DNA from 4 places in the Vibrio iocasae genome. Region 1 is predicted to be linked to each of the others. Evidence: predicted binding sites of a transcription regulator. Region 1 holds the regulator's gene; each other region holds the start of a gene.
What was found. Region 1 encodes MetJ, which represses methionine synthesis genes. Its sites were predicted from a motif close to TTAGACNTNTANANGTCTAA; they were not measured.
Positions count from the first base shown of each region.

Region 2: metA (homoserine O-succinyltransferase) is a predicted target of MetJ. The motif match lies at 2,025-2,044, and genes of this name have one in related genera.
Region 3: metK (methionine adenosyltransferase) is a predicted target of MetJ. The motif match lies at 1,689-1,708, and genes of this name have one in related genera.
Region 4: metN (methionine ABC transporter ATP-binding protein MetN) is a predicted target of MetJ. The motif match lies at 1,708-1,727, and genes of this name have one in related genera.

Region 1 is NZ_CP145311.1:206,804-211,214, forward strand. Features, by position in the region: gene SNR28_RS10455 (MBL fold metallo-hydrolase) at 1-911, shown strand, start outside; gene SNR28_RS10460 (TetR/AcrR family transcriptional regulator) at 999-1,634, shown strand; gene metJ (met regulon transcriptional regulator MetJ) at 1,715-2,035, opposite strand; gene SNR28_RS10470 (O-succinylhomoserine (thiol)-lyase) at 2,308-3,474, shown strand; gene SNR28_RS10475 (bifunctional aspartate kinase/homoserine dehydrogenase II) at 3,475-4,411, shown strand, end outside.
Region 2 is NZ_CP145311.1:3,245,755-3,250,165, reverse strand. Features, by position in the region: one part of gene SNR28_RS24615 (IS630 family transposase) at 1-419, opposite strand, end outside; one part of gene SNR28_RS24615 (IS630 family transposase) at 418-872, opposite strand; partial or broken gene SNR28_RS24610 (IS630 family transposase) at 923-1,847, opposite strand; gene metA (homoserine O-succinyltransferase) at 2,057-2,998, shown strand; gene metH (methionine synthase) at 3,114-4,411, shown strand, end outside.
Region 3 is NZ_CP145311.1:431,686-436,096, forward strand. Features, by position in the region: gene mog (molybdopterin adenylyltransferase) at 1-373, opposite strand, end outside; gene metK (methionine adenosyltransferase) at 451-1,602, opposite strand; gene tkt (transketolase) at 1,966-3,960, shown strand; gene epd (erythrose-4-phosphate dehydrogenase) at 4,205-4,411, shown strand, end outside.
Region 4 is NZ_CP145311.1:825,730-830,140, reverse strand. Features, by position in the region: gene treR (trehalose operon repressor TreR) at 39-986, opposite strand; gene gmhB (D-glycero-beta-D-manno-heptose 1,7-bisphosphate 7-phosphatase) at 1,011-1,568, opposite strand; gene metN (methionine ABC transporter ATP-binding protein MetN) at 1,847-2,881, shown strand; gene SNR28_RS13430 (methionine ABC transporter permease) at 2,871-3,548, shown strand; gene metQ (methionine ABC transporter substrate-binding lipoprotein MetQ) at 3,623-4,411, shown strand, end outside.

The DNA of each region.
Region 1 (4,411 bases):
GCTTTCAGCCAGCAGGCCACATTCTTGGTTCCGCGTATGTCGAAGTAAAACTGCCCAATAATGAGATAGTAGTATTCTCTGGTGATCTAGGGCCGTCTAGCACTCCACTGTTGCCAGATCCTATCTCTCCGAAACGAGCTGACTATCTTGTTCTGGAATCGACGTATGGAAATAGGAACCATGAAAGCGTTGCTCAGCGTGCAGGACGACTTAAAGAGATAGTTAATCGCTCTTTGTCAGATGGTGGCGCAATCATTATTCCTGCTTTTAGCATTGGTCGTACTCAGGAGTTATTGTTTGATATTGAATCCCTATTCCATTCTTCAGGGATTAGTAATGACATTCCGATTATTCTCGACTCACCAATGGCCGCAAAGGTTACTAAGTCCTATCGAAGGTTTAGGAAACTTTGGGGGAAAGAAGCGAAACAAAAGTTAGCAAAGCGACGTCATCCATTAGCTTTCGAACAGTGCACAGTTATCCATGACTACAAACAGCACCTATCTGTAGTAAACCGACTAGCATCCACAGGGGAAGCTGCGATAGTGGTTGCAGCATCAGGTATGTGCGAAGGGGGCCGTGTAATGGAGTATCTCAAGGCTCTGTTACCTGATACAAGAACAGATATTATTTTCTCTGGGTATCAAGCTGAAGGTACTCTTGGAAGGGAAATTCAATCTGGAGCTAAGACGGTTGTAATAGACAATAAAGAAACCCATGTGAATGCTCAGATACACACAATGTCTGGTTATTCTGCCCACGCGGATAAGGATGATCTGCTAGCTTTTGTTAAGGAGATTAAATATCCGCCAAAAGAAATACATCTTATACATGGTGATTATGTGTCGAAAAATGCGTTACTTCAGACTCTTGTTAGAGAGGGCTATACTCAAGGGAGTATCTTCATTTAAAGTAAATATTCAGTATTCGTAATATATTCTTTTAGTTCTATGATTTTGTTCATATACTTAACTTAACACACTGAAGTAAGGGATATTATGAAGACGCGTGAGAAGATTGTACTTGCCGCGCTTGAGTTATTTAATGAGCATGGTGAAAGAAATATCACTACAAACCATATCGCTGCTCATATAGATATTAGCCCGGGGAACTTGTACTACCATTTCCGCAATAAGCAGGAAATTGTAAGAGAGATTTTTGAAAGCTATTCAGAAGAGCTTTTGGAAAGGTTCACTCCTGTAGGCACTCAAGAAGAAAGCTTAGTGCTTTTAAAGAGATATATGGATTCCATATTCGCTTTGATGTGGAAGTATCGTTTCTTCTATGCCAATCTTCCGGAAATCCTTCAGAGAGATACTATTCTGCATCAAAAATATCTTGCTGTTCAGGAAAAAATGCAGGCAAACATAGCCTCTATTTTTGAGATGTTTAAGCAAAGAGAACTGTTGAGTGTAGATGATGCCGATGCAAGAACATTGGTGACATCATTGCATCTGGTGGCGACCAGCTGGTTGAGTTATCAGGCGGCTATGTCTCAGGGTGCAAAAATTACCGAGCAGATTATTCATCAAGGTGTGTTGCAGTTACTATCTATTGTGAAACCACATACTACGGCTTCGGGGTTGGAACAGGTTCATTTAATAGAAGATGGCATAAAAGCAATGCATGCTTAATTATTCATTTTGCTTGTAGTAAACAAAAATGCCCTTGTACATATTGGTAAATATACAAGGGCATTCTTTAAGCTCGCAATTTACTCTTCATCAAAAGCTTCGAACTCGATGCCCATTTCGGTCATCAGCCTCTTCACTTCTGCAGGAATATCATCAGGGCGATCTTTGCGCAGATCTTCATCTGTTGGTAAGGGCTGACCAGTGTATGCATGTAGAAATGCTTCGCATAGAAGTTCACTGTTTGTCGCATGACGCAAGTTATTTACCTGCCTACGGGTACGCTCGTCGGTTAGAACTTTAAGAACCTTAAGTGGGATCGAAACAGTGATCTTTTTAACTTGCTCGCTCTTCTTTCCATGCTCTGCATAAGGGCTTATGTATTCGCCATTCCAGTCAGCCATTGCACACCTTTACTAATTTTATAATTTGATAAAAAGTCTAAAGCTGAATTTTAGCGGGATTTACCGCCATAAGCAAAGACATTTGGACGTCTAGAAGTATTGACGGCTGAAATTGTGAGGGGTAAAGTAACAAGTATTCTCTGATATGAGTAACTCGGAAGAAGGAAAGGTTTAAGATAACTCAGGTTGTATAAATCTCCTATTATTAAGAGTTAGTTTATAAAATAACTTCTAAACAGAATGTAAGTCGTATTAAAAAGGAAAATCACTACATGTCTCAAAGGAAACCTTCAACTATTGCTGTTCGTACAGGTATCGAGTCGGACACACAATATAATGCGGTAGTCCCACCTATTTACCTTTCTACCAACTACAGTTTTCCGGAATTTGGTGATGTGCCTAAATACGACTACACCCGCTCAGGAAATCCTAATCGCGGGTTGCTAGAGCAGGCACTGTACGAGCTTGAATCTGGTAAAGGTGCGGTAGTGACCAATTGCGGCACATCGGCTCTAAACCTGATGGTTTCTGCTTTCCTTGGTCCTGATGATTTAATCCTTGCTCCGAACGATTGTTACGGAGGCACTTACCGATTATTTAATACGCGCGCTCAGAAAGGTGATTTTAAAGTTCAGTTTATTGATCAGACCGACGATGAAGCTTTTGATGCTGCCATAGCTCTCAAACCTAAGCTTATCCTTCTAGAGACCCCTTCTAATCCATTGGTACGCGTCGTTGATATTGCCAAAGCCTGTGAAAAAGCGAAGGCTGTTGGTGCACTCGTCGCAGTGGACAACACTTTTTTGACTCCTATCTACCAAAAGCCAATTGAACTTGGTGCAGATTTAGTAATCCACTCAATGACCAAGTACCTGAACGGTCATTCAGATGTCATTGGCGGTGTTATTATTACTAAATCTGAAGAGCATGCAGAAGAGTTGGGCTGGTGGGGGAACTGTATTGGTGCCACTGGAACGCCTTTTGATAGCTACATGACCTTGCGTGGTCTTCGTACACTTGGTGCAAGAATGAAAGCTCATGAAGAGAGTTCTCTAGCTGTTTTAGAGTTTTTGAAGAAACAGCCTCTCGTAGGCAGTATTTATCACCCAAGCCTTAAAGATCACCCAGGCCATGAGATAGCTAAAAAACAGCAAACTGGCTTTGGTTCTATGTTGAGTTTTGAGTTTGCTGGTTCATTTAAACAGTTAAAACAGTTTGTGGGAGAGCTCCAGTTGTTTTCCCTGGCGGAATCTCTTGGTGGTGTTGAAAGTTTAATTTGTCATCCAGCTTCAATGACACATCGTGCGATGGGAGAAAAAGCTTTGGAAGAGGCGGGAGTATCTCAGAGCTTACTGAGGCTTTCTGTTGGCCTCGAAGATAGTGTAGATTTAATCAACGATTTGGAAAATGCATTTAATACGGTTGTGGAGGAAGCTTAAATGACCGTTTCTCGTCAGTTACATAAGTTTGGTGGTAGTAGCTTAGCAAACCCGGATTGCTACAAACGAGTCGCTAATATTCTTAAAGAATACTCAGAGTCGGAAGACTTAATTGTTGTGTCAGCTGCAGGTGATACAACGAATCGCCTGATTGAGTGGATCGAAGCGCTTGAGAAAGATGGCCGGATCGCACATGAATCATTGATGTCCTTACGAGATTTTCAAAGCCAACTGATTGAAGAACTGCTGGAAGACAGCGGTACTTTGTTAGATGCTTTACACACTGAAATTTCAGCGCTTGGTGAGTTAGAAGCTCCTTTATCTGAAGCTCAGAAAGCAAGTGTTCAGGGGCATGGTGAAGTATGGTCTTCAAGATTGTTAGCGGCTCTACTTACTCAACAAGAACTACCGGCAATTGCTATTGATTCGAGAGATTTTTTAAGAGCAGAGAGAGCGACTCAACCAGAGGTAGACAGTGCTCGTTCATGGCCTTTGGTTAAGGAAGTTCTTGCACAGCACTCTCACCATCGCCTAGTTATCACAGGATTTATGGCGCAAAACCTGGCTGAGGAAACGGTGCTTCTTGGACGAAATGGTTCGGATTACTCTGCAACTATTATAGGTGCACTGGCAGAAGCCGAGCAGGTGACTATCTGGAGTGATGTTGCTGGCGTTTATAGCGCTGATCCAAGAAAAGTAAATGATGCATGCCTGCTTCCTTTGTTGCGCCTTGATGAAGCGAACGAGCTCGCACGCTTAGCGGCTCCGGTTTTACATAGTAGAACATTGCAGCCGGTTGCTCAAAGTGCAATGAACATGGAACTAAAGTGCAGTTATCAACCAGAATCAGGTTCAACCCGAATTGAACGAGTATTGGCATCAGGAAGAGGGGCAAAGATAATCTCCTCTCTGGAAGAGGTTCTCATCATTGAACTCA
Region 2 (4,411 bases), 650 kb from region 1:
TCCACACCTGCTCTATTGGGTTCAGTTCCGGGGAATATGGCGGTATATGAATGATACTGAGGTTGTCAAAATCATCTGCAAGATAGCTTTGGTGCCAACTCGCTTGATCCATAATGACAACAGAGTGCTTACCTGTTGGTGTGGCATGTGAGATAAGCCGAAGTTGTTCCTTCATTGCCTCCATATTACTAACAGGCACAACAATGGCTTCCGCATCACCAGTGGTAACGCATACGGCTCCAAACAAGTATGCATATTCAAATTGCTGCTGTTGTACCGCCCTCGGACGAGTGCCCTTGGGAGCCCATATTCGGGTTGTCGTGTTGCGCTGACCAAACCTGGCCTCATCCTGGAACCATATCTGAACATCTTTTAGTGCGACATGCCCGGGGATCTTAAGGATCGTTTCTATTGGGAATTTTTTTAAAAGTTTCTTGGGCTTCTATTGATTGCTTAGGATGCTTGGAGCGAGTCGTAATCCAACTCAAGCCAATATCGTGTAGCAGGCGATATATCCCTGACTGTTGATAGGTAATACCAAAATTGCTTTCTATAAAGAGGCCGATCTCCCTTGCCTGAAGGCGGCCCCCATCAGCATTAACAGCGTGTTCGGTGACATACTCTTTGAGCTGTTGCCTTTGCTCTTCGGTTAAGCGGTGAGGCCTCCCTGAATGACGCTTTTCTTGCAGTCCTTCAAGGCCGTGATCGAGATAGGCCTTAACCCATTTGTTAACGCTAACTCTGCTGACTTTGAGGAACTGAGCGATCTCTGTACGGCTTTTACCATCAACAAAGTGGGAAACAGCAAGGTAACGTATTCTAAGCCGAGCGTTAGATGTGGAGTTGATAAGGCTGGGGAAATCGTGCTTCATGAGGGCTCCTTTAAGAGCCTTCATTAGATCACAAAATTAATGGAATTGGTATCACCATAGTTTTCAAAACATCGATTTGCGAGTTCGTTTTGACGAAGCCAACTCCACACCTGCTCTATTGGGTTCAGTTCCGGGGAATATGGCGGTATATGAATGATACTGAGGTTGTCAAAATCATCTGCAAGATAGCTTTGGTGCCAACTCGCTTGATCCATAATGACAACAGAGTGCTTACCTGTTGGTGTGGCATGTGAGATAAGCCGAAGTTGTTCCTTCATTGCCTCCATATTACTAACAGGCACAACAATGGCTTCCGCATCACCAGTGGTAACGCATACGGCTCCAAACAAGTATGCATATTCAAATTGCTGCTGTTGTACCGCCCTCGGACGAGTGCCCTTGGGAGCCCATATTCGGGTTGTCGTGTTGCGCTGACCAAACCTGGCCTCATCCTGGAACCATATTTGAACATCTTTTAGTGCGACATGCCCGGGGATCTTAAGGATCGTTTCTATTGGGAATTTTTTTAAAAGCTTCTTGAGCTTCTATTGCTTGCTTAGGGTGCTTGGAGCGAGTCGTAATCCAACTCAAGCCAATATCATGTAGCAGGCGATATATCCCTGACTGTTGATAGGTAATACCAAAATTGCTTTCTATAAAGAGGCCGATATCCCTTGCCTGGAGGCGGCCACCATCAGCATTAACAGCATGTTCGGTGACATACTCTTTGAGTTGTTGCCTTTGCTCTTCGGTTAAGCGGTGAGGCCTCCCTGAATGACGCTTTTCTTGCAGTCCTTCAAGGCCGTGATCGAGATAGGCCTTAACCCATTTATTAACGCTAACTCTGCTGACTTTGAGGAACTTAGCGATCTCTGTACGGCTTTTACCATCAACAAAGTGGGAAACAGCAAGGTAACGTATTCTAAGCCGAGCGTTAGACGTGGAGTTGATAAGGCTGGGGAAATCGTGCTTCATGAGGGCTCCTTTAAGAGCCCTCATTAGATCACAAAATTAATGGAATTGGTATAACTAGGCGTCCCCGACGAAAGACAAGGCTTTTTTGCGTTTGAAGAAAAATCAAATATCTGAGAACAACGCAATATAGATCACATTTTACTCGACATGGTTCAACTCATAAGCTAAATTGGGTGTATAGACGTCTAGATAGCTTATGGAGAAGAGTTGTGCCTATTAAGATTCCCGATCAATTACCTGCATCCGATGTACTGCGTAATGAAAATATATTTGTTATGCCAGAGTCGCGAGCTTCTACTCAGGAAATTCGTCCACTTAAGGTCTTAATTCTCAACTTGATGCCAAAAAAAATTGAGACAGAGACTCAGTTTTTGCGTCTTCTTTCAAATAGTCCACTACAGATCGATGTGGAACTTCTGAGAATAGACAATCGTCCTAGCAAGAATACCCCTACTGAACATTTGGATACCTTCTATCGTCAGTTTGAAATGGTGAAAGAACGTAACTTTGATGGATTGATCATAACCGGAGCACCACTTGGCTTAGTTCAGTTTGAAGATGTGATTTATTGGGAGCATCTTGAAACGATCATGAGTTGGGCGAAAAAGCACGTAACCTCAACACTATTTGTATGTTGGGCTGCTCAGGCTGGCTTGAAACTCCTTTACGACCTGCCTAAAAAAACTAGAAAAGAGAAACTGTCAGGTGTATATCATCATCAGATTCAGCATCAGTTTCATCCAATACTTCGTGGTTTTGATGATACTTTTCTTGCCCCCCACTCACGTTATGCGGACTTCTCTCCAGAGTTTCTAGAAGAGCATACAGATCTGGATATTCTGGCCGTTTCTGATGTCGCCGGGGTTTACCTTGCCGCGACAAAAGATAAAAGGAATGTATTTGTAACAGGTCATCCTGAATACGACTCTCACACTTTACACAACGAGTACGTTCGTGATCTTGGAGAGGGTATGGACCCTGCTATCCCGGTTAACTACTATCCTAACGATAATCCAGATAATAAACCCATCGCGAGCTGGCGTAGTCATGGACACCTTCTGTTTTCTAACTGGTTGAACTACTGCGTTTATCAGCAAACCCCTTACGATCTGGAACACTTCTCTGAAGAAAACTTCACAGTTGATGAGTAATTCGACAATTACTATTAAAATTACTCAACAAGAACATGCAGAATAATCAACATCTGGGTACAGACTCCGTGTGATAGGATGCTCAGATAATAAATATATTTAGGAAGTAGACACTGTGACAGCAAGCAACATCCGAAAAATAATAGAAGAGCAGCTGAAAAAAAGAATCCTGATAATAGATGGTGCTATGGGAACCATGATTCAGGGGTATAAGCTTGAGGAAGAGGATTACCGAGGAGAACGCTTTGCTGACTGGCAGTGTGACCTCAAAGGGAACAATGACCTTCTTTCTTTGACTCAGCCAAAGATCATCGAAGAGATCTATGATGCCTACCTGGAAGCTGGTGCAGATATACTTGAGACCAATACCTTTAATGCTACCACTATCGCGATGGCTGACTATGAGATGGAAAGCCTTAGTGAAGAAATTAACTATGAATCGGCAAAACTGGCAAGACGCATTGCGGACGAGTGGACAGCTAAAACCCCAGAAAAACCTCGTTTTGTTGCCGGTGTCCTTGGTCCAACAAACCGTACCTGTTCAATCTCACCTGACGTAAACGATCCGGGTTATCGAAATATCTCATTCGATCAACTTGTTGAAGCCTACTCTGAATCTACCCGCGCACTGATTAAAGGCGGTTCGGATCTTATCCTTATAGAGACGATCTTCGATACTTTGAATGCTAAAGCTTGTGCATTCGCTGTAGACACTGTTTTCGAAGAGCTTGGTGTAAAGCTGCCTGTAATGATCTCTGGAACCATTACAGATGCATCGGGCCGTACTCTTTCCGGTCAGACGACAGAAGCCTTCTATAACGCACTGCGCCACGTAAATCCTATCTCCTTTGGTCTTAACTGTGCACTGGGACCAGATGAATTGCGTCAATATGTAGAAGAGATGTCTCGTATCTCAGAGAATTACGTTTCTACCCACCCTAATGCGGGTTTACCTAATGCATTTGGTGAGTATGATCTCTCTCCGGAGGATATGGCAGAGCATATTGGTGAGTGGGCTGATAGTGGTTTCCTAAATATTGTGGGTGGTTGTTGTGGCACGACACCAGCGCATATAAAAGCTATAGCGGATATCGTTGATGGCAAGAAGCCTCGTGACTTACCTGATCTGCCAGTAGAGTGTCGCCTTTCTGGTCTTGAGCCTTTAAGTATCGCTAAAGAGTCTCTGTTTATAAACGTTGGCGAACGGACAAACGTAACTGGTTCCGCTCGCTTCAAGCGCCTTATAAAAGAAGAGCTTTACGATGAAGCATTAGAAGTTGCCCGCCAACAGGTTGAGAACGGTGCCCAAATCATCGATATCAATATGGATGAAGGGATGCTTGATGCCGAAGCTTGTATGGTAAAATTCCTGAACCTATGTGCTTCTGAGCCTGAAATCTCGAAAGTACCTAT
Region 3 (4,411 bases), 220 kb from region 1:
CTCGCAACCCAGCGGTTTGACGAGAAAGAATGGCTGTTGGAACAAATTTCAAGGACTCTGCACGCATCAGTTCACCAAACCCTGGCATCATGCGATCACATACCGCTTCAGTGGCTTCCGGAGTTACATCGCGTTTCGCTGGACCAGTACCACCAGTCGTTACGATCAGGCTGCAGTTTTCCTCGTCAGCCATCTTAATTAGAGTTGCTTCAATAACGTCTTGCTCATCAGGAATAACCTCATATACAGGCTCCCATTCAGATACAAGATAGTCGTTTAGTGTCTCGATAATGGCTTTGCCAGAAATATCTTCGTAAACACCAGCGCTTGCACGGTCGCTAACGGTAACAATACCAATCTTCGCTTTTGTCATTATTATGTTGTCCTATAAAAAACGGGGTGCAGAATGCACCCCGATTATCTGTCTTTAAGCTAAGAAAATCTATTTGCTTATTTTAGACCTGCGAACTCACGAATCAGAGCTGCTTTGTCTGTTGCTTCCCATGGGAACTCTTCACGGCCAAAGTGACCATAAGCAGCTGTCTTCTTGTAGATAGGCTGAAGCAGGTTCAGCATCTCTTGCAGACCGTATGGGCGAAGATCGAAGAACTGACGTACCGCTTCGATGATGATGTCGTGAGATACTTTTTCAGTACCGAAAGTTTCAACCATGATTGAAGTTGGATCAGCAACACCAATCGCGTAAGAAAGCTGAATTTCACAGCGGTCAGCAAGACCAGCAGCTACTACGTTCTTCGCTACATAACGTGCTGCGTATGCTGCAGAGCGGTCAACTTTTGATGGATCTTTACCAGAGAAAGCACCACCACCGTGACGAGCTGCACCACCGTAAGTGTCAACGATGATCTTACGACCAGTCAGACCACAGTCACCCATTGGGCCACCGATTACAAAACGACCGGTTGGGTTGATGAAGTACTTAGTCTCTTTGTTTAGCCACTCAGAAGGAAGAACGGGCTTAATGATCTCTTCCATTACTGCTTCACGCAGGTCTGGAGTAGAGATTGAATCGCAGTGCTGAGTTGAAAGAACAACGGCATCGATACCGACAATCTTACCCTGGTCGTACTGGAAAGTTACCTGAGATTTTGCATCAGGACGTAGCCAGTCAAGACCACCTTTACGTACTTCAGCCTGCTTTTGCACAAGTAGGTGAGAGTATGTAATTGGTGCAGGCATTAGTACGTCAGTTTCGTTTGTTGCGTAACCGAACATGATGCCCTGGTCACCAGCGCCTTGCTCTTTAGGGTCTGCTTTATCAACACCCTGGTTGATGTCAGGAGACTGCTTACCAATGGTGTTCAGTACTGCACAAGAGTCCGCATCGAAACCCATGTCAGAGTGTACATAACCGATTTCACGAACAGTTTCACGAGTGAGTTCTTCGATATCAACCCATGCAGAGGTAGTGACTTCACCACCAACCATAACCATGCCGGTTTTAACGTAAGTTTCACATGCAACACGAGCTTTAGGATCTTGCTCAAGGATTGCATCTAGTACTGCGTCAGAGATCTGATCCGCGATTTTATCCGGATGGCCTTCTGATACAGATTCAGAAGTAAATAGGTGCTTAGCCATGATAGTCAGCTCCAATTAAGAGTGAAAAAGGATGCAACTAGCACCCTCTAAATAATAGTTTATGGAAACACCATACGTTTGGGTGTTTCGACATCTGGACGTCTATTTTAGTTTCAGATTACATAATTACAAGAAAAATTTGTGTATTGGGGCCACATTTATGTGTTGAAAATCCATATGAAAAATAGGGTTTCAGCTCGAAAGTAACGTATTTTCTATGGGGAAAACGATTGCAGTCAAAAGGGGGCTTTGAGAGAATAGGCGCGCTAAATTACCGGATAAAATTTAGTAATTACGAATAACACGAATTTTATCGTTATTTATACCCTTTATACGAATTCGCTTATCTATTCAGGAGCAGACATGCCGTCTCAAAAAGAACTAGCCAATGCAATCCGTGCACTAAGCATGGATGGTGTTCAACAAGCTAACTCAGGTCACCCAGGTGCACCTATGGGTATGGCTGATATCGCCGAAGTACTTTGGCGTGGCCACATGAACCATAACCCACAAAACCCAGAGTGGGCTGACCGCGACCGCTTTATCCTTTCAAACGGCCACGGCTCAATGCTGATATACTCTCTGCTTCACCTGACTGGTTACGAGCTGTCTATCGATGACCTGAAGAACTTCCGTCAACTTCACTCGAAAACTCCGGGCCACCCAGAGTACGGCTATGCACCAGGTATCGAAACAACAACCGGTCCGCTGGGTCAGGGTATTACTAACGCAGTCGGTATGGCGATGGCAGAGCGTGCTCTTGCAGAGCAGTTCAACAAAGAAGGTCACGACATCGTTGACCACTACACCTATGCATTTATGGGTGACGGCTGTCTGATGGAAGGTGTTTCTCACGAAGCATGTTCTCTGGCGGGTACACTGGGTCTTGGCAAGCTAATCGCATTTTGGGATGACAACGGCATCTCTATCGATGGTCACGTTGAAGGCTGGTTTGCAGACGACACGCCTAAGCGTTTCGAAGCTTACGGCTGGCATGTTATCGCTGACGTTGATGGTCACGATGCAGCAGCAATCGACGCGGCAATCATCAGAGCGAAAGCAGACCCTCGTCCAACACTTATCTGTACTAAAACTATCATCGGTTTTGGTTCTCCTAACAAGTCTGGCTCTCACGACTGTCACGGTGCACCACTGGGTCACGAAGAAATCGCAGCTGCTCGTGAATTCCTGGGTTGGGAACATGGTCCATTTGAAATCCCTGCTGATATTGCAGCGCAGTGGGATGCAAAAGAAGCAGGCGCAGCGAAAGAAGCAGACTGGAATGCGAAGTTTGAAGCATACGCAGCCGCTTACCCTGAGCTGGCAGCTGAATTCAAGCGTCGTGTAAACGGTGAACTACCTGCTGAGTGGGAAGAGAAGACATCAGCCATCATCGCTGACCTTCAGGCAAACCCTGCAAACATCGCATCACGTAAAGCCTCTCAGAACGCTCTAGAAGCGTTCGGTGCTATGCTACCAGAGTTCATGGGTGGTTCTGCTGACCTTGCACCTTCTAACCTGACTATGTGGTCTGGTTCTAAGTCGCTGACTCGTGAAGACTTCTCTGGTAACTACATCCACTACGGTGTACGTGAGTTCGGTATGACGGCTATCATGAACGGTATCGCGCTTCACGGTGGCTTTGTTCCTTACGGTGCAACCTTCCTAATGTTTATGGAATACGCTCGTAACGCAATGCGTATGGCTGCGCTAATGAAAGTTCAGAACATTCAGGTTTACACGCACGACTCTATCGGTCTGGGTGAAGATGGTCCTACGCACCAGCCTGTTGAGCAAATGGCTTCTCTACGTGTGACGCCAAATATGAGTACATGGCGTCCATGTGACCAGGTTGAATCAGCAGTTGCCTGGAAATACGCTATCGAGCGTAAAGATGGCCCGACTTCTCTTATTTTCTCTCGTCAGAACCTTGCACAGCAAGAGCGTGATGCAGAGCAGGTAGCGAACATTGCGAAAGGTGCTTACATCCTGAAAGATTGTGATGGCAAGCCAGAGCTTATCTTCATCGCAACAGGTTCAGAAGTTGAGCTAGCAGTAGAGGCAGCAGCAGTACTAACGGCTGAAGGTAAGAAGGTACGCGTCGTATCTATGCCTGCAACGGACGTATTTGATGCGCAAGACGCTGAGTACCGTGAATCTGTACTGCCTTCTGATGTGACAGCTCGTGTTGCTATCGAAGCAGGTATTGCTGATTACTGGTACAAGTACGTAGGTTTCGACGGTCGCATTATCGGTATGACAACCTTCGGTGAATCTGCACCAGCAGGTGAGCTATTCAAGATGTTTGGCTTCACTGTTGAAAATGCAATTGAGACAGCGAAAGAGCTACTTGCTTAATTGAACTAAGCAATCACTACTATCAGAGCCGGGCTATAAATGCCCGGCTTTTTCTTATGCATCGTAAAGATATAGGTGGAAATGATTCCACAAACCGCTGCAAGTCATCCCTGAGCGCTTAAACAAGGGCATCCATGCCCTTGAATGTTTGTTCCATCACAACCACCTATATCAAAGTGTTTTCCTCTTTAGTTCTAATTAAAGTAATATCCTTATCCTGAATACAAAAGAGATAATAAATAAAATGCTTAGAGTCGCTATTAACGGGTTTGGTCGTATAGGTCGTAATGTTCTTCGTGCGTTATATGAAAGTGGAAAGCGAGAGCAGATCCAGGTTGTTGCAGTTAATGAACTGGCTCAGCCGGATGCGATGGCGCATCTTCTTCAGTACGATACTAGCCATGGTCGTTTTGGTAAGAAAGTAACCAACGATCAGGAACACCTGTTTATC
Region 4 (4,411 bases), 620 kb from region 1:
CCAACATTTCAAGAGCCGTAGATTTAGACGTTTTCTATCTATTTAGTCACTGGAGATTGTGTAAGGTGAACCATAGCTTGATCGCCAGCAAGCTGCTTCATTAGCTGAACCGCTGCTTTTTTGCCAGCAGCTTCATAGCCGGGATCGACACTAAAGGTATTTGGGAACAGGAAGGACAATAGATCGTTGCCACCTACACCTGTGACCAGTACATCTTCACGGCTGAGTTCCTGAAGCCTTTTGATCACTCCAAGAGCAATGGTGTCACTGGCGCAGACAATTGCCTGAGTGGAAGGTTTAAGAATCTTATCCACCAGCTGATAAGCACTTTCATGGTGTAGCTGGCCTGTCGCATACTCTGGTTCGCGGCCTTTCGACTCACACCAGTCTAGATAAGCTTGCAGACGCATAGCACCGGTTGTCCGGTCACTCACATCAACACCGATATAGCCGATTTCCGAAACATCATTCTGCTCAAGGTGCTGGATGGCTTTTGTTATCACACCCTGGTTGTCGTAGTTGATAGAAGAGATGTTCTCGACGTCAGTGGCGATGATCACCGCTTTCTCTTTCCACGCTTCTATCTTGCTGATATCACAGTCAGTGAATCCAAAGATGATTACACCATCAACATTGCGCTTCTTCAGGACAGCGAGATGTTCGTTAGTCTTCTTAACGTCAAACTGGCTCTCCATGATGACGACGTCATACCCCGCTTCATATAGAGTGGGAAGAATGCCGCTAACTGCGCGGTTTTCTGATGGAGAATCAAGACGAGAAATAATAACGCCAATGACCTTCTGGCTTCCGCCACGCATAGACTGAGCAGACTTAGAAGGAACGTAACCAGACTCTTCGATCACTTTTTCTACTAAAGCCTTGGTTTCCGGCTTTACTTTAGGATCATTTGTCAGAACTCGGGATACCGTAGACTTGCCGACGCCGGCAAGTGCTGCAATATCGTGAATGGTCAGTTTTTTACTCATAGGAAGAGGTTATCAGGCAAGCTGTTATTTAAGCGAAGAGATGAACTCTGGTACTTCTTTAATGCTATCAAGCACTGCAGTTGCCAAAGCTTCACCTTTTTCGGTAACCGGTTTTCCGGTACGAACCAATATCTTAGTGCCCACACCTGCTGCCTCTGCGGCCATCATATCTTCTGCTTTATCACCAACCATCACAGAGTTAGCCATGTCGATTTTCAGATAGTCACGGGCAGAGTTGAACATACCCGGCTTAGGTTTTCGGCACTCACAGTCCTGAAGGTAGTCACCTTTACCATTTTCCGGGTGATGAGGACAATAGTAGAAGCCGTCGAACTCGACGCCATGATCTACAAAATTCCAATCCATCCACTGGGTCAGTGAAAGGAATCGATCTTCATCGTAATAACCACGTGCGATACCTGCCTGATTGGTAACCATGACCAGAAGGTAGCCCATATCCTGAAACTTTTTCGCAGCTTCAAAGACACCATCAATAAACTCAAAGTCATGTTCGTCGTGCACATAACCGTGATCTACGTTAATCACACCATCACGATCTAAAAAAACGGCAGGTTTAGCCAAAGTTCTATCCTCTCTATGGTTTATCCCCGAAATTATTGCACTCTTTTAGCTGGTTAGCACTAATTAAATGACCTTCTCAACGCTCTGTTATAACTCTCAGTCATAGTAAATTACAAAATCGAAGCACCCAAACGGATATTTAGACGTCTAGACGTAAAAATATCTATTGACTTAAAATCGTATTGCCAATAGCATCTTCTACCAATGACGACAGAGAACAAAATTTTATGCTGTCGGGAATATAAGTCTACAGACCCAACTTCCATGCGAGTTTTTAAATGATTGAAATTTCTCAGGTAAACAAGGTTTTCTATCAAGGCACAAAGGAAATTAATGCCCTGAAAGACATTAACCTGAACATTGCTCAAGGCACTATCTTTGGTGTAATAGGATCTTCAGGCGCAGGGAAGAGTACGCTAATACGTTGTGTGAACATGTTAGAAGCACCAACGTCAGGTGCGGTTGTCGTGGACGGTGTGGACCTAACTACTCTGTCGAAATCTGAGCTAAGTAAAGCTCGCCAGAATATTGGGATGATTTTCCAGCACTTTAACCTGCTGTCTTCTCGTACAGTATTCGAAAATGTGGCACTGCCTCTTGAACTGGCAGGAGCGGAAAAGGCTCAGATTGAGTCAAAAGTGACAGAGTTGCTTTCTCTGGTAGGTCTGGCTGATAAGCGTGACACCTACCCTTCCAACCTTAGCGGTGGACAAAAACAGCGTGTTGCTATCGCTCGCGCACTCGCATCAGACCCTAAGGTTTTGCTTTGTGATGAAGCCACCAGCGCGTTGGATCCGGCAACTACTCAATCGATTCTAGAGCTGCTAAAAGAGATTAACCGTAAGCTGAACATCACCATGCTTCTTATTACCCACGAAATGGATGTGGTTAAGAGCATCTGTCATGAAGTGGCAATTATTGGCGACGGTGAACTGGTTGAGAAAGGCTCAGTGGGCGAGATTTTCGCTCACCCTAAAACTGAACTGGCTCACGAGTTTATCCGTTCAACTCTGGATCTCTCCATTCCGGATGACTATCAGGCTCGTTTGCAAGATAAACGAGTTGAAGGTAGCTACCCGCTAGTGCGTCTGGAATTCACAGGTGCAACAGTCGATGCTCCACTGGTTAGTCAAATCAGCCGTAAGTTTAATATTGATATCAGCATTTTAAGTTCAGATCTGGATTACGCAGGTGGTGTAAAGTTCGGCATGATGGTCGCAGAGATGTTTGGTAACGAAAAAGATGATACTGCTGCAATAGCTTATCTTCGCGATCACAATGTAAAAGTGGAGGTTCTTGGTTATGTCCTTTAATGATATTGGTAACTGGCTAAGCCTTAACGGTGATCTGCTTCTAGGAGCAACATGGGAAACGCTATATATGGTTGCGGTTTCCGGCATTGTAGGATTTGCTGTTGGTATCCCACTGGGGGTGATTCTTCATATCAGTAAAAAAGGTGGATTGGCAGAAAACCCTAAACTGAACTCTATTTTAGGAGCAGTTGTAAACGTTGGCCGTTCTGTACCATTCCTGGTTCTGATGGTCGCGATTATTCCGGTAACTAAACTGCTGGTAGGCACTTTTATCGGCACAACTGCGGCAATTGTTCCTCTGACTATCGGAGCAATTCCATTTGTTGCCCGACTTATTGAAGGGGCATTACTAGAAGTTCCATCTGGTCTTGTTGAAGCAGCACAGTCAATGGGTGCCAGCACTCAACAGATTATTACTAAGGTACTGCTACCTGAAGCACTACCTACTATTGTGAACTCAGTGACTATTACGCTGGTAACACTAGTAAGTTATTCGGCAATGGCGGGAACCGTTGGTGGCGGCGGTCTAGGTGACGTTGCTATCCGCTACGGCTTCCACCGATACGATGTGGTTATCATGGCAGTCACTGTGGTGATGCTAATCGTATTAGTACAAATTATTCAGTCAATCGGTGATGCCGTTGTTCGCCGCGTTGACCACAGATAAACGAAAAACAAATAAATCAGCAATCGCTATTTAATAAAAGCAAAAAGCTTAACGAATTTAGACAGGAGATAATCATGAAATTTAGCCTTAAGAATGTTCTAGCCATCGCAGCAGCAGCTTCTGCCCTAGTCCTTTCAGGTTGTGGTGAGAAAGAAGCAGACACAAGCAAAGTAAAAGTTGGTGTAATGGCAGGTGCCGAAGCACAGGTTGCAGAAGTAGCAGCTAAAATTGCGAAAGAAAAATACGGCCTGGATGTAGAGCTGGTTACTTTCACTGATTACGTAACGCCAAACGCAGCAACTGACGATGGTTCTGTTGATATCAACGCATTCCAGCACAAGCCATACCTTGATCAACAAGTTGCTGACCGTGGCTACAAGCTAACTATCGCTGGTAACACGTTTGTATACCCAATTGCAGGTTACTCAAAGCAGGTTAAATCTGTAGACGAAATTGCTGAAGGTTCTCGTATCGCAGTACCAAACGATCCAACAAACCTTGGTCGTTCACTGCTTCTTCTTGAGCAGCAAGGCCTGCTAACTCTTCGTGAAGGTGTTGGTCTGCAAGGCACTGTCCGTGATATCACTGCAAACCCGAAAAACATCACTATCGTAGAGCTAGACGCAGCACAGCTTCCTCGTTCTCTTGATGATGTTGCGCTTTCAATCATCAACACGACTTACGCTAGCAGCATTGGCCTGACTCCACAGAAAGACGGTATCTTTGTTGAAGATAAAGAGTCTCCATACGTGAACCTGATTGTTGCTCGTGAAGACAACGTAAACGCAGAAAACGTTCAGAACTTTGTTAAAGCGTACCAGACTGAAGAAGTGTACAAAGCAGCTTCTGAAATCTTTAACGGT